3 regions of the Cellvibrio sp. ATLC23 genome follow, and region 2 is predicted to be linked to each of the others. Evidence: predicted binding sites of a transcription regulator. Region 2 holds the regulator's gene; each other region holds the start of a gene.
What was found. The regulator LexA, encoded in region 2, represses DNA repair genes until DNA is damaged. The targets are predictions, from matches to a motif close to ACTGTNTNTANANACAGT.
Positions count from the first base shown of each region.

Region 1: a site for LexA is predicted at 1,193-1,210, ahead of recA (recombinase RecA). Genes of this name have one in related genera too.
Region 3: a site for LexA is predicted at 4,113-4,130, ahead of recN (DNA repair protein RecN). Genes of this name have one in related genera too.

Region 1 covers NZ_JBXUOS010000001.1:611,842-619,339, forward strand. The annotation lists gene AC2CG4_RS02465 (hypothetical protein) at 1-491, opposite strand, end outside; gene AC2CG4_RS02470 (DUF6488 family protein) at 804-1,160, shown strand; gene recA (recombinase RecA) at 1,351-2,394, shown strand; gene AC2CG4_RS02480 (DUF4136 domain-containing protein) at 2,673-3,170, shown strand; gene AC2CG4_RS02485 (regulatory protein RecX) at 3,236-3,712, shown strand; gene pyrG (CTP synthase) at 3,931-5,550, shown strand; gene kdsA (3-deoxy-8-phosphooctulonate synthase) at 5,629-6,480, shown strand; gene eno (phosphopyruvate hydratase) at 6,540-7,498, shown strand, end outside.
Region 2 covers NZ_JBXUOS010000004.1:410,494-417,991, forward strand. The annotation lists gene fliS (flagellar export chaperone FliS) at 1-358, opposite strand, end outside; gene AC2CG4_RS09525 (hypothetical protein) at 517-795, opposite strand; gene fliS (flagellar export chaperone FliS) at 809-1,195, opposite strand; gene AC2CG4_RS09535 (DUF2845 domain-containing protein) at 1,422-1,784, shown strand; gene lexA (transcriptional repressor LexA) at 1,870-2,472, shown strand; gene AC2CG4_RS09545 (cell division inhibitor SulA) at 2,465-2,872, shown strand; gene AC2CG4_RS09550 (hypothetical protein) at 2,969-3,235, opposite strand; gene AC2CG4_RS09555 (hypothetical protein) at 3,299-4,681, opposite strand; gene fadA (acetyl-CoA C-acyltransferase FadA) at 4,874-6,052, opposite strand; gene fadB (fatty acid oxidation complex subunit alpha FadB) at 6,065-7,498, opposite strand, start outside.
Region 3 covers NZ_JBXUOS010000003.1:371,489-378,986, forward strand. The annotation lists gene dnaK (molecular chaperone DnaK) at 1-1,226, opposite strand, end outside; gene grpE (nucleotide exchange factor GrpE) at 1,455-2,024, opposite strand; gene AC2CG4_RS07225 (methyl-accepting chemotaxis protein) at 2,446-4,065, shown strand; gene recN (DNA repair protein RecN) at 4,188-5,855, shown strand; gene fur (ferric iron uptake transcriptional regulator) at 6,041-6,448, opposite strand; gene AC2CG4_RS07240 (outer membrane protein assembly factor BamE) at 6,527-6,982, shown strand; gene AC2CG4_RS07245 (diguanylate cyclase) at 7,058-7,498, opposite strand, start outside.

The DNA.
Region 1 (7,498 bases), on a different contig from region 2:
AATTCCAGCGATTTTTCTGCGGCCACTAAAGGCACACCAAATCCGCTGTAGATACGTTCATCGATCACGCGAAAACGGCCTTCTACACAATTAACTAATTGACAGTCGCCAGGTTCGCCGCCGGGAATAAACAATACATCGGATTCACCTCGGGCAAAGGTGGGGGCAGTGGTCTCGATGTAAGCGCCGCCGCTGCCATCCGCCCCGCCGGGAATACGCAGCGTAATTTTTTCTGGTAGATAACCGCGAAATACTTTTCCTATTTCATAGGTTACAAATGTGTGGGGAATGCCGTTGGGTTCTTCGCGGGTAGGCTCGGAATTGCGGTATTGGACATCTACTACCTTGCCATAAGCCACTGCGGCACTTTGCGCCATTAATTCACGCAGACCACCTGCATCGGCATCGGCAGCACCGTGAGCCATAAGAGTTTGACTGGATAGAAACAGGGAACAGGCTGTTGCCAGCCTAAATAAAAATTGCGGCTTCATAACGAAACTCCTTCTAATGATTAACAACACGGCTTGGCTACCGAATGCAACCAAGCGCCTTCAAAGAACATTGAGAATCCTTAATGTTCTGAACAGTAGAGTAGGGTGAGTTTCGGGTGGGATCGAGGAAATAATCCCACCAGATTTTGGCATTATTTCACAGCTTGGATGATGCTTGCGCTGCTGATAGATATGCCGTTTTGGCTGAATAAACGCAACTGTGTGCGATCTTCTTCCCAACAGACTTAGGCATTTATTGATATAGTTACAAGCCCTTAAAATGTCTGAACTTTACTTTTCGCAGGAATAGAAATGATGAAAAATCTCGTGTCCGCTTTGTTGTTAAATACTCTATGTAGTGTTTCAGTGGTAATGGCGCATGAGGGGCATGACCATAGTTTTATTACTGAGCCTGCTGCGGTAGTGGTCGGGCAAGACTATGCTGTGCAGTTAACTCAAAAAGACGCCGGATATGATTTTGGTAAGCTTCCAGAAAGCTGGCGTAGCGTGCCTGCCAAAAATGCCAAGCTGCATCGAAATGGCGACGGCTTTTACATAGTTACCGTGACAAATGATGCTGAGCAGAAAACGTTGTATATATTGATGACATCCAACGGCGATGTTACCGATGTAAACTTTACTGGAGAATTTAAGGGGCTGAATCAATAAGTACTGCACAAAATACTGTATAAAATGCTAGTACTGTTTGCACATACAGTTTTTTGCTGTATGCTATCCCTAATGGTGTGATTTTGAGTCTACCTGAGTAGCCTAAAAGAGCTGCTAGATGGCATGGTTCGATAGAACTCATCGCAATTTCATAACAATGTGTTTCATTATTTTTATGTTGAGGTGTCAGATGGATGCGAATAAAGAGAAGGCGCTGCAGGCCGCACTGAGTCAGATTGAGCGTCAATTTGGTAAGGGTACTGTGATGCGTATGGGCGACAAAGAACAGGTCGCCATTCCTGCAATTTCTACCGGATCCCTTGGTCTTGATGTGGCTTTGGGGATTGGCGGTCTGCCTAAAGGTCGGATTATCGAAATCTACGGCCCTGAATCCTCTGGCAAAACAACTCTGACACTGCAGGTTATTGCTGAGGCTCAGCGTGCCGGTGGTACCTGTGCGTTTATCGATGCCGAGCATGCTTTAGATCCTATTTATGCATCCAAACTTGGCGTCAACGTTGAGGATTTGATTATCTCCCAGCCAGATACCGGTGAGCAGGCACTAGAAGTTACGGATATGCTGGTGCGCTCCGGTGCGGTGGATGTATTGGTTATTGACTCTGTTGCTGCATTAACGCCGCGCGCTGAAATTGAAGGCGAGATGGGTGATCACCATGTGGGCTTGCAGGCGCGGTTGATGTCGCAGGCGCTGCGCAAAATCACTGGCAACATCAAAAATGCTAACTGTCTAGTGATTTTCATCAACCAGATTCGCATGAAAATCGGTGTTATGTTCGGCAATCCTGAAACCACTACAGGTGGTAATGCACTTAAATTTTACGCATCAGTGCGCTTGGATATTCGTCGGACCGGAGCTGTTAAGGAGGGCGAAGAGGTAATTGGTTCTGAGACTCGCGTAAAAGTGGTGAAGAACAAGGTCGCGCCTCCCTTTAAGCAGGCAGAGTTTCAGATTCTTTATGGTATGGGCATTAACCGCATGGGGGAGATCGTTGATTACGGTGTGAAGCTGGGTCTAATTGATAAAGCTGGTGCTTGGTACAGTTATCAAGGTAACAAAATTGGTCAGGGCAAAAACAATGTAATGAAGTTTTTGCAGGAAAATCCGGTTATCGCCAAAGAGCTGGAGCTTAAAGTCAGAACGGAACTTTTGGCTACTCCTGCGCTCTCATTGAGCCCAGGTGGTGGCGAAGTAACGGAAGATGCGGAGGCCTAAGTTTCAGTAGTTCTCTAAAAAACCTTCGTTTGCTTGTGCGCAACGAAGGTTTTTTTGTATTAAATAGTTTCCTTGCATCCCCCGGTGCCGCTCACTATGCTGTAGTGCAATCCTCATTGGCAGTTCATGGTGTGGTGGCTAGGCGGAATCTGCAGGCGTTTAGGTGATATTTGATAATCGGATTGGCGATAAGGGGTGTGTTTGTGATGAAGCAATTGAGTATGTTGTTGGTAGTGTTAAGTACTTTGGTTTTTGCTGGCTGCACAGTGCAGCCTAAAGTGGAAACTGATCATCAGGCTGATTTCGATTTTTCATCGCTAAAGACCTTTGCTGTTGCTGAGACAAAGCAAGACAGCAAAGACAATATTTTAATATCCCCGTTCACCTTGAGTCATATTCACTCCGCGTTAGAGGCTGAGCTGGCCAAGCGTTACCAGAGTATATCTATCACAGCAAAGCCAGATTTCATTGTGAGCTATCATGTGGTAATCGAGGAAAAACTTGATCCGCGTAGTTACGATGATCTTTATGGTTTTGGTTACTACGGGCGGGGTTATCGCTACCCATATCCATTTTTTCGTGGCCCTGGTGCGGGGTTGCGTGTATATAATCAAGGCAGCTTGATTATTGATATTGCCGATGCCAAAACCGAAAAGCCTATTTGGCGTGGTGTTTCCGAGAAACGGTTGAGTCGTAGCATGGCGCCACAACAGCAACGGGAAGTGTTGAGTCGTGCTGTTACTGAAGTTATTAGTCAATTTCCGCCAGTTAATTAAAGCGCGAGTACCTTTATCCAAGTGGCCGCGTTTGCGGCCATTTTTATGGGGGCATAGTTATCCTTATGCAGCAAGCACCATTTACACTCAGTGATATTCGCTTTAGTGCTATGAGCTTTTTGGCGCTGCGTGAACACTCCGTAAAAGAGTTAAAAGAAAAGCTGGGGCGAAAATTTTCATCTTCGGAGCTGATTGATAAGGCTGTTAGTGGGTTGGTTGAGCAGAACCTGCAATCAGATGAGCGTTTCTGTCAGGCCTTTGTATCCATGCGTCAACGGCAGGGCAAAGGCCCTGTTGTAATCAAAATGGAGCTGCGTGAAAAGGGTGTTGCCCCTGAGCTGATTGCCCAATTTGTCGATGATGCGGACTCTTTGTGGTTTGAGCTCGTACGCGATGTTTGGAGCAGAAAATTCCGTGGCGCCACACCTGCAGATGCCCGCGAGCGAGCCAAGCAGATGCGGTTTTTGCACTCCCGCGGTTTTGCCTCCAAGCATATTCAGGCTGTGTTTGTTGCAGCCTCTGATGTGGATGGTGATTTTTAGACGGTTTTGTTGCTTGTTATTTTGTTGTTTATTTGTCCGAATCCATTCATCAAGGCTCAGGTTTTGATACTTGGGCGAGCTTTTCGTTGAGCCGAAAAGGCCTTTCTGTTACTCTGGCGCCCCGTCCTGAACGATAAATCCCCCCTGCCTCTAACGAGTGCTGCTGTTGGCATTTATCTCCAATCCGCTCCGCATTTTCACAGTTAATCAGGTTTTACATGACGCGCTATATATTCGTAACAGGTGGTGTTGTTTCCTCATTGGGCAAAGGCATCGCCTCGGCTTCTCTCGCGGCTATTCTTGAGGCTCGTGGCCTCAAAGTAACCATTATGAAGCTCGACCCCTATATCAACGTAGATCCGGGCACTATGAGCCCGTTCCAACATGGCGAGGTGTTTGTAACCGAAGATGGTGCCGAGACCGATTTGGACTTGGGGCATTATGAGCGCTTTATTCGCACTAAAATGACTCGCCGTAATAACTTTACCACTGGGCGGGTTTACGAGACCGTTTTACGTAAAGAGCGTCGCGGTGATTATCTTGGTGGCACCGTGCAAGTTATCCCTCATATTACTGATGAGATCAAGCGCCGTATCCTTGAGGGTGGCCGCGATGTTGATGTCGCGCTGGTTGAGATTGGTGGTACCGTTGGTGATATCGAGTCGCAACCTTTCCTGGAAGCTGTGCGTCAGTTGAAAGTAGAGATGGGTTCGCGAGCATTGCTGATGCATTTGACTCTGGTGCCTTATATCGCCACTGCCGGTGAGACCAAAACCAAGCCAACCCAGCACTCGGTAAAAGAGCTGCGCTCCATTGGTTTGCAACCCGATATTTTGTTGTGTCGCTCCGAGCGCTTGGTGGATGAAGATTCACGCCGCAAAATCTCCTTGTTTACCAACGTTGCTGAGCGCGCAGTTGTGCCGCTTCCCGACGCCGATACAATTTATTCAATTCCACGCTTGCTGCAAAGTTATGGTTTAGATCAAATTGCTGTTGAATTGTTGGGGCTGCAATGTCCTGAAGCTGATTTGAGCGAGTGGGATAAAGTAGTAGAAGGTAAATTGAATCCTGTTAATTCCATTACCATTTCCATGGTTGGTAAATACATGGAATTGTTAGATGCTTATAAATCATTAATAGAAGCATTGACACACGCAGGCATTCATACCCATACCAAAGTAAACATTAATTACATTGATGCTGAACGCGTTGAAAATGAAGGTGTTGGCATTTTAAGTGATGCAGATGCCATCTTGGTTCCAGGCGGATTTGGTGAGCGCGGCGTAGAAGGTAAATTAATGGCCGTGCAATATGCCCGTGAAAACAAAGTGCCTTATCTGGGCATTTGTTTGGGGATGCAATCGGTTGTTATTGAATTTGCGCGCAATGTGCTGGGTCTAAAAGGGGCGAATTCAACCGAGTTTGATCGCAATTCTCCACACCCTGTTATTGGTTTGATTACAGAATGGATCACCTCTGACGGCGAAGTAGAAAAGCGCGATGAGTCTTCCGATCTTGGCGGAACTATGCGTTTAGGTGCGCAGGAGTGTCGTTTGGTCGCTGGTTCAAATGCACGCAATGTTTATGGTGCAGACGTTATTGTTGAGCGTCACCGTCATCGCTATGAAGTGAACAACAATTATGTTGATCAACTACAAAAAGCGGGTTTGAAAATTGGCGGTTGGTCTGCAGATGATACCTTGGTTGAAATGGTCGAGATTCCTGACCACCCTTGGTTTGTGGCATGTCAATTCCACCCGGAATTTACCTCGACACCGCGTGACGGCCACCCATTGTTTACTGCGTTTGTAGCAGCGGCACTGGCAAATAAAAAATAGTTTGAGGGGCGCACATAGCTGCGCCCCTTTTTATACAATTCATCAACGAAAGTTAAAACTATTCTGAAAGGAATACATGTGTCTCAGCAAATTGTAAAAGTGGGCAGTTTGAGCGTTGGCAACTCATTGCCATTTGTATTGTTCGGCGGCATGAATGTACTTGAGTCGCGCGACATGGCGATGCAAGTAGCTGAAGCCTATGTGCGGGCAACTCAAGCACTCGCCATTCCCTACGTTTTTAAAGCCTCGTTTGATAAAGCAAATCGTTCATCGATCCATTCTTATCGCGGTCCTGGTATGGAAGAAGGCTTGAAGATTTTTCAGGAAATCAAACAAACCTTTAATATCCCTGTTATCACCGATGTGCATGAAATTGAACAGTGCAAACCCGTCGCAGAGGTTTGCGATGTGATCCAGTTGCCAGCTTTTCTCGCGCGTCAAACCGATTTGGTTGTCGCTATGGCCAAAACCGGTGCGGTGATTAACATCAAAAAGCCGCAGTTTTTAAGCCCTGGGCAAATGAAAAACATCGTCGAAAAGTTTGGCGAATGCGGCAATGATAAAATCATTCTTTGTGATCGCGGTACCAACTTTGGCTACGACAATTTGGTGGTCGATATGCTCGGTTTCCGCACTATGCGCGAAGTTAGCGGCAATGCTCCGGTGATTTTTGATGTGACCCACTCCCTGCAGTGCCGCGACCCGATGGGCGCAGCGTCTAGCGGCCGCCGTCATCAGGTGGCCGAGTTGGCACGTGCAGGTATGGCAGTTGGTTTGGCTGGTTTATTTTTAGAAGCTCATCCAGATCCTGACAATGCTAAATGCGATGGCCCCAGCGCTTTGCCGCTCGACAAGTTACAGCCTTTCCTGCAGCAAATGAAAATGATTGATGATGTGGTGAAAAATTTTCCACCGCTCGATATTAAGTAGCTTTTTATTAATTAGTAGGCTCTAACTGATTTTGTAGAAACACACTCTGGAGAAAACGAATGACTAAGATTGTTGATATCAAAGCTTTTGAAATTTTGGATAGCCGTGGCAATCCAACCGTTATGGCGGAAGTGATTTTGGAAGATGGTTCTATTGGTTCTGCAACTGCACCATCAGGTGCTTCTACTGGTTCGCGTGAAGCGTTGGAATTACGCGATGGCGATAAATCACGTTATTTGGGCAAAGGTGTTTTAAAAGCAGTTAATAACATCAACACCACCATTAAAAATTTGGTTGTGGGTTTTGATTCGCTTGATCAGCGCGCGCTTGATAACGCTATGATCAAAGCGGATGGCACCGACTTTAAAACCGTGTTGGGTGCAAACGCCATTCTGGCTGTATCTTTGGCAAATGCTAAAGCAGCTGCCATCTCCAAAAAAGTACCACTCTATGCACACATTGCTGACTTGAATGGCACTCCTGGCAAATACTCTATGCCAGTTCCAATGATGAACATCATCAACGGTGGCGAACATGCTGATAACAACGTTGATATTCAAGAGTTTATGGTGCAACCAGTAGGCGCAAAAACTTTTGCTGAAGCTTTGCGTGTTGGCGCTGAGATTTTCCACACCTTGAAAAAAATTCTGCACGACAAAGGTTTGAGCACCTCAGTAGGTGATGAAGGTGGTTTTGCACCAAACCTACCGTCTAACGAAGATGCGTTGAAAATTATCGCTGAAGCAGTAGAGAAAGCTGGCTACAAGCTGGGCGATAACGTTACCTTGGCATTGGATTGCGCCTCTACCGAGTTCTACAAAGATGGAAAATACGATTTGGCTGGCGAAGGCCGTGTATTTACTACTAATGAGTTCTCTGATTATTTGGCTGACTTGGCTGCTAAATACCCAATCATTTCTATCGAAGACGGTAAAGATGAAAGCGACTGGGCTGGCTGGGCTGACTTAACGCAAAAAATTGGTCACAAAATCCAATTGGTTGGTGATGATTTGTTTGT
Region 2 (7,498 bases):
TAATTGTCTTTAATAATTGAATCGCTTCATTAACTTTTTCGACATCATTCAACTTGGATGCTTCCAACAACTTAAGGTTAATGTACTCATAAAGCTGATCAAGTCGCTCAGATAACTCTCCAGCATCCATATCCAACGAGCTACGCAAGCCGCCAATAATGCTGATGGCCTTTCCCAACAACTCGCCTTTTGCCGCAAGATCTCCGCGCTCAATAGCTCCTTGAGCTGCCGCCAAACGCCCAAGTGCACCTTCAAATAGCAATTGAATTAAACGATGTGGCGAAGCATTGTTAATTTCTGATTCAATACCCAACTGACGATATTGTTTCAGCGCTTCTTGTGGTTTGTAGTTAGACACGGACTATCCCCTGCGAGCAGTTATGTATCTTAAGGCTAGCAGGGCTAAGAGGCTTTTGCGAGTTTTGCTATAAGAGAGTTGTTTTAAAAACCTTATGAACTAGTGCTTTTAACACTTATTTCACAATTTTAAGCAAGGGCAGATCCATACCAGCCTACTTAGGTCGCATGAAGAAGCGTCACTTCACGCTGACATTGGGCTATCAGGCCAGCATAAACACCTTTCAACTCCCCTAACGCACATACCAATGTAGACTTGTCATCGCGATTTGCTGCGATCACTTTATCGATCAACAATATGCAAATGCGATCCAAATGCCGAACTTTTTCCCAATCCTCCTGCTGTAATGCGGTGGTTAATTCTAGCTGCAGATGACGCATAGCCATAATGCCAGCTTCGCCACGGTATTCAGGAGCAGACACCAACTGAATCGCCATAATAAACCCCTCGTTACACGTGACTTCCAATCGCATCCCAGGCGGTTTTTATCTCGCCCAGCAAACGACCGCACTCATCCAGATACTCCGGATTGTTTTCATAATTCGCCTGACTAAGGCGGCGAATGACATAGTCGTATAAACCGTCAAGATTAGCGGCAAGAGCACCGCCCTCTTTGTCATTCAAGCTACCCTGTAACCCGCCCACTATGGCTACTGCCTTGCCAATTAACTCACCTTTACGGGCAATCTGATTTTGCGCCATGGCACCTTTAGCTTGGGCGATGCGCTCTAATGCGCCTTCAAACAACATCTGTATTAAACGGTGAGGAGATGCTGTTTCAACACTGGAATGAACTTTGACGCTGGCATAGTTCTGAACGGCAGAATAGGAATTCATATATCACCACAGAGTATTAGAATTTTGCGTTGCTGGCCGGAGCGACCAAACAACCCAACCCTATAAGCTAACGGCACTAATCGTAAAATCTTTAACCTGAAACCGAGAAAAATGTAAAAAGACCATGCCGCAACTTGCGAGATTACTATGCAAGCCAAGTGATAAATTCATTTCGGATTCAGCCACAACAACTAAAGTAAATGTAACCATCGCAAAGGAGATATTCATGAACAACCATTTTGTTTCAATGTTATATGCGACGATTCTTGCAGGCATCTCCAGCACATGTGTTGCCGAGTCTTTACGCTGTAAAACGAAGCTCACGCACCTCGGTGACACTAAAGCAGAAGTCCTCGACAAGTGCGGCAACCCCATAATGACCGACAGCTTCTGCCAACCAATCGCAACCACTACCCAAGCTCAGGGAATACAAAATGGCGATAACAATGCACAAAACAATATCGCTATAGCGACATGTGAAAATATAGATATCTGGACCTACAACCCCGGCAAAGGCAAATTCATCACCCACCTGTATTTTGCTCGGGGTCAGCTGCAGAGTATTCGCTATGGCGACAGAGTGAAATAAGAGCACATTGAAAAACTATTGCACAACCCGATTTACTGTATATAATCACAACCACTGTACAAATAAACAGATACGGGAGTGCATCATGTCTGACTTAACACCGCGCCAAGAACAGGTACTGCAACTTATTCGTCAATACGCAGATGAAACAGGTTATCCGCCCACGCGCGCCGAGATCGCACGAATTCTCGGCTTTAAGTCAGCCAATGCCGCTGAAGAGCATATTAAGGCTCTGGCTCGCAAAGGTGCGATCGAAATCATTCCCGGCGCATCACGCGGAATAAAATTGCCAGAGATACAAGCAGGCATCCCAATTGTTGGACGCGTTGCAGCAGGCAATCCGATTCTTGCACAAGAGCATATTGAAGATTATTGCAATATCCCCCAGAGCTTTTTCTCACCCAGTGCAGATTTTTTCCTGCGCGTTCACGGCATGAGCATGAAGGATGCCGGCATTCTCGATGGCGACTTGCTTGCAGTTCATAAAACTGATCAGGTTCGCAACGGCCAAATTGTTGTTGCACGCATAGGTGAAGAAGTTACCGTTAAGCGTTTCAAGCGCTCAGGCAACAAAGCAGAAGTTGAGTTATGGCCAGAAAACCCCGAATTTGATGTCATCTTGGTTGATATGCGCGACCAGGAATTCAGTATCGAAGGCCTCAGTGTAGGAGTAATTCGCCGTGACTAACATCGCCCACGTCATCCCCACCACTACTACTCGGCAGCAACCCGCGAACGGCGTCACCGAGCTGGTATTAACCAGTGACTCCCCTGAACAGGTTGCACTGCTACTACCAATGATTGCCTTTCTTAGCAATGCATGCAGCGATCGCTGGATTACCTGGATCGCACCCCACAATATCAGCCGTGAATTACTGGAATCTTATGGTGTTAATACGCGCTATATTCGAGTTATTCACTGCCAAAACCCGCAAACACTCTTATGGATTACGTGGGAAGCGCTCTCGGCAGGCAACAGCCACACAGTGATATCAAGCCCGGGAAAGCTGGCAGATAAAGAGCTTGCCCAACTTGAGATGGCAGCCAAAATCGGTGAGTGTCAGGGATTACTGCTCAGAGTGCGCTAAGCTAATGGCGCGTTAATTAAACGCAGTTAATGATGGGATTGTACTTCGAATAAATGAAGTATCGCAGGGAGGCAGCCTCAGCCTGTATAGCTGAAGTTAATGCAGCATTAATTTTTCGGTATCACTCAACTCTTCAACCATTTCATCTAACATAGCTTCCGCCTGTTGATCAGCAATATCGCCTGCAGCCTCCATCCCTGCTTCAATCATTGCTTTGGCAACTAAAAATTTTTCTTCACCCAAAAAAGCCAGAGATTCTTCTGAAAAACGAATTGTCACCAGAGGCTCATTCTTCTCATCATCAGCACGCGCCAAAGCCACATCACCATTCAGCAATTCAACAATTTCATAAAAAGACGACATGACTACCTCGGCTGCCTCAACTTAAAATGGGGGGTGCATTCTAACACCCAATTACCTCAAAGCCTATTTGACAAGCTGCCGTGGAGAGGCAAGCAGCAAGAGACAAGGTGAAGTGCTGGCAATTACCCAGCCCATATCCGCACTGGGAAGAAGAACGGCTTGGCCAGAAGCAAGCTCACAAGTCCGCCCAGCAGAGCTCAATGTTAACTGCCCTTGCAATACCATTAGCACGGAATAAATATCACTCTTAGAGGTATAACTGCCATTTAGTTGGATTCGCTGCACCGCAAAATCATCAAAGTTTACAATGCGTTCAATGCGCAACTGCTGATTGGCAATCAGCAACTCAGAGGGCTGAGATTGGGCAACATTCAGATCTACCAATTCAAGTGCACTTTCAGTATCCCAGTGCGATTGGGTTAATACCTTTTGCCCGAAACTGAGAATTTTGCGCTCATAAACTGGGGTCTGAAACTCCACAACTCTAACCCCATGCTGCAGTGCATGAGGAACCAATTTAGGTACGGTGATCACATCCCCCAGTGTTAATGGACGACTCGCCACAAAACTGTTCATGGTTTTGCGCAGCTCAGCCTCAGTTTCAAATAATGTTTTATTTTCAATCTGTTGCGATAACTCATTAATCCAATTTATCAATTGGGAATGCATTACAGGCTGGTGTATTTCTAATCCTGCTGCAGTTCGCTTCTCATCTAACTGAAGATCTATTAAATGCCTGACCTGCTCATAAGCCAGCACGGAACCCAGATAAGCCTGTTTAAATGCATCGTCAGTCTGATAGCGCCGCCGCATTTCAGGCGAAAAACCCAGTTGGATTGCACCAATCCCCTCAGGCCAAGCCTTCGGGTCTATATGGGTCACAACATAAACTTCTTGTTTTTCTTGATGAAGCTCAAAATACAAATCGCCATAAACTTCATCTGGAAGTGGATCAAGAATTTTAAGCAAAATAGGCTGAGCTTCATGAGGCAAGCCCATTTGCTCCGACATAAGCTCCAACAGCCACGGCAAGGGGATAACACCAGCATCGCCCATTACACCAGACTGACCGCGAGCCTCAATACCGGTATACCAAATCTCCTGCCCCCATGGTTTGGGGATATGGATGGGAGCCAATAGCCAAGGATCGGACATCACAAGCCAAGGTAGCGCATGCAGTTGACAATACTCCCGCAACACTTCGTTCGCATTAGCAACGCCATTAGGCAAAGATTGCAGTTGCTCCAACCTCTCAGCAGTGAAAAAACAAATACTCCCTTCAATACGTATAGATTCGTGACTATCTACAACAATTGAAAGCAACGCAAGTAACTCTAACGAGGGTTGCTCAGGAAGATAATATTGCGAGTGGGAAAACTGGATCACCAGCTGCTGCGCTTGCGGAAACTCACCTATAGCTAGCAAGCGCCGAATGGTTTGTTCCATTAATTTGGCAGCCGGGACAGCTTTATCAAAGCAAAAAGAAACCAACACAATTCTCACAAATAGAATAGTTACACGCAGTTTAACAGACGAAGCTATAAGGGTGGATGAAACCCAAACTGACACCATAGAGATAAAAATAAAGGGCCAACGTATGTTGACCCCTTATTGGTACTGCAGGTTTGATCCGACTGATTAATTCAGGCGCTCTAACACAGTGGTAATCCCCTGCCCCAAGCCTATGCACATAGTGGAGACACCCAAATTTAAATCGCGATCCTGCATCACCGTCAATAGTGAACCGGTGATACGAGTTCCCGAGCAACCGAATGGATGCCCCAGTGCAATTGCGCCGCCGTGTAAATTAACCTTATCGTTCATCACTTCAAGCAATTTGAGATCCTTCAACACCGGTAATGCTTGAGCAGCAAACGCCTCATTCAGTTCAACAGCATCTATATCGTCGATAGTTAAATTGGCCGCCTTCAACGCTTTTTCAGTTGATGGCACAGGGCCATAACCCATAATCGACGGATCAACACCCGCAAGCCCCAATGAAACCACTTTGGCGATAGGCTTTAAACCCAATGATTTCGCGCGCTCTGCCGACATCACCAGCATCACCGAAGCCCCATCACTTAATTGCGATGAGGTGCCAGCAGTGACTTGCCCATTTTTAGGGTCAAACACAGGTGACAATTTAGACAAGGCTTCTACCGTTGTTTCTGGTCGAATAGTTTCGTCCTGATCGACGGAGATTAAAAAACCATCGCTGTTATGACCATCAACCGCAATAATTTCGCGGCTAAACTTACCCGTTTCACGTGCATGAGCGGCCAGTTGATGGGAGCGCGCACCGAACTCATCCATTTGCTGGCGATTGATGCCGTGCAAGAGCGCGAGATACTCAGCTGTCATACCCATGTTGCCCGCCGCTTTGGCGACAGATAAACCCAATAAGGGATTGATACTGACCGACTCATACATGGGCAAATGCCCCATATGTTCAACACCACCGATCAGATACACATCACCCTGCCCAGCGCGAATATTCACTGTTGCGGTATGTAGCGCTGACATAGAAGAGCCGCAAAGACGATTGATCGTTTGCGCCGGAATGGTGTGCGGCAAACCGGCCAACAACAGAATATTGCGCGCGATATTAAACGCCTGCTCTTCGCGCTGCATAACGCAGCCCCACAACAGGTCATCAATAGTACCGGGGTCGAGTTCTGGATTGCGCGCCAGCAAACCTTTGATAATCGCAGCTGAAATATCATCGGCACGCATATGACGAAAGCAACCGTTTTTAGAGCGCCCCATGGCACTGCGGGCAAAGTCAACAATGACGGCGTCGCGTGGTTGTAAGCTCATTCGTATGACTCCTTAGCCGTAAAATTTTTGGTTGTTAGCCGCTTTGGCTTTGAGACTTTCCGGTGCTTGATAAAGAGCACCCAAGGCGGCGAATTTTGCGGCCATATCACAGAAAGTTTGCGCACCGATTGCATCAATCCAACGGAAAACGCCACCGCGGAACGGAGGGAAGCCAGTGCCATACACCAATGCCATATCGGCTTCAGCAGCTGTTTCCACTATACCTTCGTCGAGACAGCGCGTTAATTCGGTGGCCATTGGAATCATCATGCGCGCGACAATATCTTCATCGCTGATGTCAATCGCACCTTGAATACATGGCTTAAGAATATCGGCCACTTCAGCGGCCGCCACTTTCGCTGGCTTACCTTTTTTATCCAACACGTAATTGTAAAAGCCCTTCTCGTTTTTCTGACCGAGGCGTCCCGCAGCAAAAAGCGCATCGGTACACGAGGTAAAGTCACGCTGCATACGATCGGGGAAACCATTGGCCATCACTTTTTCGGCGTGGACTGCGGTATCTATCCCCACCACGTCCAATAAATACGCAGGTCCCATTGGCCAGCCCCAGGTTTCCATCAATTTATCGATACGCTGAAAATCAACACCGTCGCGCAGTAACATCGCAAAACCAGCCAAATAGGGGAACAGCACGCGATTGACTAAAAAGCCGGGGCAATCTTTTACCACGATAGGCTTTTTACCCATGGCATTGGCATAAGCTACGGTGTGAGCGACAGCGTTGTCCGATGTCTTTTCACCGCGAATCACTTCCACCAGAGGCATCATGTGGACGGGGTTAAAAAAGTGCATGCCGCAGAAATTTTCTGGCCGCGCTAAATCTTCGGCAAGATAAGTGATCGAAATAGTCGAGGTATTAGAAGCGAGCACTGTATCGCTGCTGACTTTGGTTTCAACTTCGGCCAACACCGCTTTTTTTACTTTTGGGTTCTCAACAACCGCCTCAACCACAATATCAACTTGGTCAAAGCCATCGTAAGTCAGTGCAGGCTCAATACGATTCAGTACGTTGCCCATTTCAGTTGCGGTTAATTTTTTACGCTCAACACGTTTGCTTAATAATTTATTAGCCTCGGACAAACCCAGATCAATCCCCTGCTGGGCGATATCCTTCATTTTAATCGGGACACCTTTTAGCGCGGATTGATAGGCAATACCGCCACCCATAATCCCAGCGCCAAGTACCGCTCCGCGTTCGATTTTTTTATCGGCTTTTTTCTCCCAAGCCTTGGCTTTTTTGCTCAGTACTTGCTCGTTGATGAAAATACCCACTAGGGATTGAGCGACTGGGGTCTGCGCCATTTTGGCAAAGTTTTCCGCTTCGATTTGCAATGCTTCATCGCGCCCCTTATCGGCTGCTTTTTGCATCGCTTTAATCGCAGAAACAGGCGCTGGATAATTGCGCCCAGCCTGCCCACCCACAAA
Region 3 (7,498 bases), on a different contig from region 2:
GTTGCAACGCCACCCATGGTTTCAATACCAAGCGTCAATGGAGTTACATCCAACAACAATACGTTGGTGGTATCACCCGACAATACTGAACCTTGAATTGCCGCACCGATTGCCACAGCTTCATCAGGGTTTACATCTTTACGCGCTTCTTTACCGAAGAAATCAGCAACGGCTTTTTGCACCATTGGCATACGGGTTTGACCGCCGACCAAAATAACGTCGTCGATTTCACTCAGGGATTTACCTGAATCTTTAATCGCTTGTTTTACTGGCTCCATTGAGCGAGTTACCAAATCTTCAACCAGCGATTCGAGTTTCGCGCGAGTCAATTTAACAACCAAGTGCTTTGGACCCGTTGCATCAGCAGTGATGTACGGCAGGTTCACTTCGGTTTGCTGGCTGGATGACAATTCGATCTTGGCTTTTTCTGCCGCTTCTTTCAAACGTTGCAGCGCCAAAGGATCGTTGTGCAGATCGATACCGGTATCTTTCTTGAAGGTATCAGCCAGGAATTCGATCAAGCGCATATCAAAGTCTTCACCACCGAGGAAAGTATCGCCGTTGGTTGAAAGCACTTCGAATTGATGTTCGCCATCAACGTCAGCAATTTCGATAATTGAAATATCGAAAGTACCACCACCCAAGTCGTAAACCGCGATAGTGCGATCGCCTACACCTTTATCCAAACCGTACGCGAGTGCTGCAGCGGTTGGTTCGTTGATGATGCGTTTTACATCCAAGCCCGCGATACGGCCAGCATCTTTAGTTGCTTGACGCTGTGAATCGTTGAAGTAGGCCGGCACAGTAATTACCGCTTCGGTAACTGTCTCACCGAGATAATCTTCAGCGGTTTTTTTCATTTTCTTGAGCACTTCAGCAGAAATCTGTGGCGGTGCTTTTTTATCGCCTTTCACTTCTACCCATGCATCGCCGTTATCGGCCGCAACGATTTTATAGGGCACCATTTTGATGTCTTTTTGCACTACATCGTCTTTGAATTTACGGCCGATCAAACGCTTTACCGCAAACAATGTATTGTGCGGATTAGTCACTGCCTGACGCTTGGCGGATTGTCCAACCAGAATCTCATCGTCGTTGGTGAATGCAATAATGGACGGCGTAGTGCGATCGCCTTCGGCGTTTTCGATCACTTTTGGCTTGCCGCCTTCCAATACAGATACGCAAGAGTTGGTGGTACCCAAGTCAATGCCGATAATTTTGCCCATGGTGCTGCTCCTAAAAATGCTATGTGTTGCTGAGTACAATTACGCGAGAACTTGTACTGAATTGTTAGTTTCTTGCCCTAGTTAGCGCAGATCTGTGACGATTTGCGCTTAGTTGGCAGTTGTTTTCTATATTGGCGCGCAGGAAATTAATTCAAGCCCTGCGCACAAAAAATCCTTACTTTCTTTGTGGTTTCCAGCACGCCCTTTTGTTGCCCCGCGCGCGAAGACTTAGGGCGCTTTGGAAACAACCACCATCGCCGGGCGAACCAGACGACCGTGCAGGGTGTAACCTTTTTGGAAACAATTGAGCACGGTATTGGGCTCAACATCTGGGTTGGGCACGGCAGAAACCGCTTGATGTAAGTTGGGGTCAAACGGCTCACCTTCCGGGCTAACAGCAAGCACTTGATGACGCGCCAACGCATCAACAAAGGATTTGTGAGTTAACTGGATACCTTCAACCACAGCAGCAAACGCCTCATTGCTGGTATCTATAGCCGCTAGTGCGCGCTCCAAATTATCCACCACAGGAAGCAGGTCATTGACCATCTTCTCCAAGCCGAATTTATGAGCTTTTTCTACATCTTGCTCTGCGCGACGGCGGGCATTTTGCGCATCCGCTTGCGCGCGCAGGGTTTGCTCTTTGGCAGACTCGTAAGCTGCCGCCAAGCTCGCCAGCTGCGCCTGCAAAGCCTCCATGCTCGGCTCATTGGATGATGGTGCCTGCTCCGCTTCGCCTTCGGCGGCATTGTGCGGCTCGGCCGTATTTTGAATATCGTTGTAGTCTTGGGTTGACACTCTTTTCTCCACTCGCAGGTTGGGCAGATAACAGGAAAAACACTGCTCCGCTTGAATTACTGTGTGGGCTATATGGGGTTGGCACGAGGGGATTCAAGTTTTAATGTCAAAGTTTTTCTCAATGCTGCCGCAATAGTAAATATGTAAGTTTAATCAGTAGCAGCAGCGAATTAATGCCTATACTCAAATCTGGGATTCAGCGGGGCACCCCACCCGGTTGAGACCAGAATAAAATAGGCAAAACGCACAAAGCAGAAGCAAAAACAAAGGGTTATGCACCAAAAAAGACGAGCCCGTAGCGCTTCAATTACTGAAAACCGAAAACCGCACTTATGCCGCCAAAAACCAGTTGACAACGTTGTCTTGTGCGCATAATGTCGATTGTTACTTGTTTATTACTTAGCCACTCCCAGGGGGCACAATGTCACTTCGCATCAAAATTTGGATCGTCTCTGCTCAAATTCTAATTGGCCTACTGGGAATTATGCTGATTGGCCTGTATACCGTGCGCTATTCCAGTGGTCAGGACAATGAGGCGCGCGTAGAACAACTGCTGAATAGCACCTATTCCACCGTGATTCAGATGGAACAGATGGCGGCACGCGGTGAAATGGATGATGAAACCGCTAAAAAAATCGCCACCACGCTGCTGCGCAACAATATTTATCACAAATCGGAATACGTATACGTCGCCGATGAGAAGCTTAATTTTGTCGCCGCGCCACTCGACCCGCAAATCCACGGCACCAGCTTTCATGAATTCAAAGATGGCAATGGCCGCAGCGTGGGCGAAATTCTGCTGAAAGCAGTCGGAAAAGCCAATGGCCAGCTCGCACGTTACAACTGGACCCAAAAACAAGCCGATGGGACGATTGAAGACAAACTTTCCATCGCCAAGCTCTCACCACGCTGGAGATGGGTGGTAGGCACCGGGATTGGTTTTAATGAAGTGAACGCTCGCTTTTGGGAGACCGCCAAGTGGCAACTCACTGTGTGCTTGCTGGTGATGCTGGCAATTGTAATACCAGTGGTGCTGTTCGCACGCAAGCTAGATCGCGGTTTGGGCGCCGAGCTGAAAGAGGTGTTAATTCTGGTACGCGCCGTGGCGAGTGGTGACCTGACCGAACGCAATGCCCATCAAGCACCGGAAGATAGTATTTACGGCTCCGTGGTCCGGATGCGCCACGCCTTGCGCGAAGTGATTGGCGGCATATCGCAAATGGTAGCGCGCCTGCATTCCATTAGTGACGATATAGTCCATAAAGCCGAAACCAGCACCGCAATGGCAGAAGATCAAAGCATCAATACCATTAAGATTGCCTCCTCTGCTGAAGAATTTAATATGCAGACTAAGGATGCAATGCAACAGGCCAAAGTCGCCACCAACCAGACCGATCATGCATCCAAAACGGCAACTCAAGGCCAGCAACTCATCTCCAATGCGGTAAATAGTTTTGTTGAAATCGACAACAGTGTGATTCAAACCCAAGGCAGCATTGATGACTTGGCCAACCGGATCAATAGTATTTCAGCCGTTATTTCGGTCATCAGCGAAGTCGCTAACCAAACCAACCTGTTGGCACTCAACGCCGCAATTGAAGCTGCTCGCGCTGGGGAACAAGGGCGCGGTTTTGCAGTGGTAGCCGATGAAGTTCGCCAACTGGCTCAACGCACTACCCAAGCAACCAGCGAGATAAGTGAGACTATTACCTCAGTACAGAACTCCAGCCGTGTCGCCAAACAAAACATGGATGACATGGTGATCCAACTCAAAGAGGGAATTGATCAAACCCGGCAAGGCGGTGAAATTGTGGAAAGCGTGCGCCACGAGACCGATGAAGTCGCCAAAATGGTGGCTCATATCGGCAGTTCACTCATCGAACACGTGCAGGCGAGCAGCTTAATTCTGGAATACGTCAGCCAGGTGGAGCAGTCATCCCTGGGCACCAAAGATGCTGCGCGCGGCACCTTGATGGCATCGCAACAGATTCGCGAAGCATCCGATGAGCTCAGCCGCCGCCTGGAAGGCTTTCGCTTGTAATAACATCGCTTTAATGCGGCGAGTTACTTGCCTCCCTTACGGCAATTACTGTATAAATAGCCAGACATTTAGTCACCCTAAGTGTCTGGCTATTTTATTGCTGCAACGCTTGCGAGGCGCCTATGCTCACTCACCTGAATATCCAAAATTTTACGCTGGTTGACCAACTCGATCTGGATATAAAGCCCGGTATGACAGTGATTACCGGTGAGACGGGCGCGGGAAAATCGATTGTGTTGGATGCGCTCGCGCTGACATTGGGTGACCGGGCTGAGGCTGACCGGGTACGTGCCGGGGCCAGCCGCGCCGACATTACCGCCACCTTTGACACCAGTGCGATCCCCAGTGCTCAAGAATGGCTGTTCAATATGGATTTGCAGCAACCTGACAACCCACAAGAATGCTTGTTACGCCGCCTGATCAATAACGAGGGCAAATCCAAATCCTATATCAATGGCCAACCCGTTACTTTGCAGCAATTACGCCTGTTGGGTGAAATGCTAATTGATATTCACAGCCAGCACGAACACCAATCGCTGCTGATTAAAGATACCCATCGCCGCCTGATCGACGAATTTGCCGGCCAAACCGACCTGGCCAAGCAGGTACGTCTTGCATTCCGCGAATGGCAGAGCCGTCTCGAACATTTTATCCACCTGCGCGATAACGCCGCCGATGTGAGCGCGCGCTTCCAGTTGCTTAGCTATCAATTTAATGAACTGGAGCAGCTAGGTTTGCAGCCAGGTGAGCTGGCAAAACTGGAAACGGAGCAGCGCAGCCTTGCCAATGCCGAAGAAATATTGCACGGCAGCCAACAGCTAGTTGCTTTTTGCAGCGACGACGAGCAGGGCTTGAGCGTCAACCTGCATCGCGCCTTACACATACTACGCAATTTGCCAGAGAAGTCGCAGGCGCTGCAGACCGCAGAAGAGCTGCTGACCAGCGCCCAGATTCAAGTCGAAGAAGCGCAGCACGAAATTGATCGCCATATTGATAGTTTTAATCTCGATCCGGAGCGCCTGAAGTTGGTGGAAGATCGCCTCTCGGCGATTTATGACTTGGCGCGCAAGCACCGTATTCAACCGGAAGAACTGCCCGCATTTATCGACAAACTCAGCGCTGAACTGGAACAGTTGCAAGGCGGCGATGGCAAACTCGACCAGCTCGCAAAACAAGTCGAACAGGCTGAAAAAGCCTATCGCCAACTGGCGGAACAACTCTCCGCCAAGCGCAGCAAAGCGGGCACCAGTCTCGCCAAACAAGTTAATGAGCAACTCAAGTTGCTGGCGATGACTAACGCTAATCTCAGTGTCAGCCTAATTCCACTCACCGAAAAACCCGGGCCTAATGGTTTGGAAGATGTGGAATTTCTCATCAGCACTAACCCCGGCCAGGCGCCGCGCCCACTGGCCAAAATCGCTTCGGGTGGAGAGCTGTCGCGTATCAGCCTGGCAATTCAGGTGATCACCGCGAAAACTTCCGCCACACCTACACTGGTATTTGATGAAGTCGATGTAGGCATTGGCGGTGCAACGGGCGATGTGGTCGGGCAGTTACTGCGGCAGTTAGGTGAGCGCGGGCAGGTGATTTGTGTTACCCACTTGGCGCAGGTGGCCAGCAAGGGGCATCAGCATTTGCAAGTGGTAAAAACCGCCAGCAAAAAAAGCGCAGAATCCACCTTGGTGGAACTGGAAGGGGAGGGCAAAGTAGAGGAGATTGCCCGCATGCTCGGCGGCCTAAAGATTACCGATCAATCACTGGCGCACGCGCGCGAAATGCTGGAGCTGTAGTGAGCTGGTATTCTCGCTAAGCATGTCGAATACCCGGAAAATAAAAAGGGCGCGATAAATCGCGCCCTCAAGCGGGTAACACAAATCAACGTTTTCTTTCATAAAGCACTAACGTTTACCGCATCTAACACTTGCTTTGCTACTTAAAAATACAAAAGCTACTTAAAACATCAACTTTTCTTGCACTAACGCTTCTTTCTCACATACAACACTAAACTGTGATCGGTCAGTTCGAAACCATACTCCGCTACAATACGCTTTTGCAAGGCTTCAATTTCATCATTATGGAACTCAATGATGTTGCCGGAATCTATATCAACCATGTGATCATGATGTTCACCGCGCGCCACTTCAAAAACTGAATGGCCGCCGTCAAAATTGTGCCTCACTACCAAGCCAGCGCTTTCAAATTGGGTTAAAACCCGATACACAGTCGCCAAACCTACATCATCACCCTGCTCCATCAGCGCTTTATAAACATCTTCCGCGCTCATGTGATGCTGTTCAGAGGATTCGAGCATTTGCAAAATTTTCACACGTGGCAAGGTCACTTTAAGACCCGCTTTGCGCAGTTCGTGGTTACCGTCTGCCATTATTTCCCCCAAACCCTTCTCAGTCTTCCTGTGGTTCGGGTATTATCCCCGTTCATTTTCGTTAGTGGAAGCCCTTGTATGAAATTAGCCAGCCGTGTTTTTCTGGCCACGATATTAATCTCCAGCCTCACCGCTTGCTCAAGCTTCCGCTTTCCCGGTGTTTATAAAGTCGGTATCCAGCAGGGGCACATCATCACCCAAGAGATGGTGGAGCAACTGAAACTGGGCATGTCCAAGCGGCAAGTACGCTTTGTGCTCGGCAATACATTACTCCCCGACAGCTTCAATGATGATCGCTGGGATTACCCTTATAGTGTGCGTCGCGGGTCGCAGGGTGACATTACCCAATACCTTTACACCGTGTATTTTGAAAATGACAAGTTGGTAAAGACGGAAGGTAACTATCTGCCTGGTAAGGCGCCCTTGTCAGGCGATAAATCTGAAAAATACCTGGATGACATGAACCGCGATGTGCCAGTTCCCACTGAAGACAGCACCCCGCCAAAAGTGCCAGATCCAGAAGAAATTGAGTAAAAAAAGCAGCCCCAATCCGATTAAACAAAACGCCCGGCTTTCCGGGCGTTTTGTTTATGGGGTAACAGAAATCATTTAATTGGCAAAGCAAATACGATCACGCCCTTCAGCTTTAGCGCGGTATAAAGCAGCATCAGCTTCTTGTAACAACTGCTCAGCACGCTCCACACCAGGCCGATAAGCGGCAATACCTGCGCTGAGTGTCACATTAAAACTGCGCTGATCCACCGTGAAAGTAATATCTCGCATGCGCTGACGCACATCATCCATCAACGCTTGCGCCTCTTCGCGACTGCAACGCGGCAGCACAGCGACAAACTCTTCGCCCCCATAGCGTCCCACGGCATCGGTTTTGCGCAGCCGTTGACGCAGCAGATGGGCAACTGCCTTAATCACTTTGTCGCCAGCCGGGTGGCCGTAAGTATCATTAACCCGTTTGAAATGGTCGAGATCAAGCATGACTACACTTAGGCTTTCGCCCCCACGTGCCGCCCGATTCAATTCTGCATCCACTTG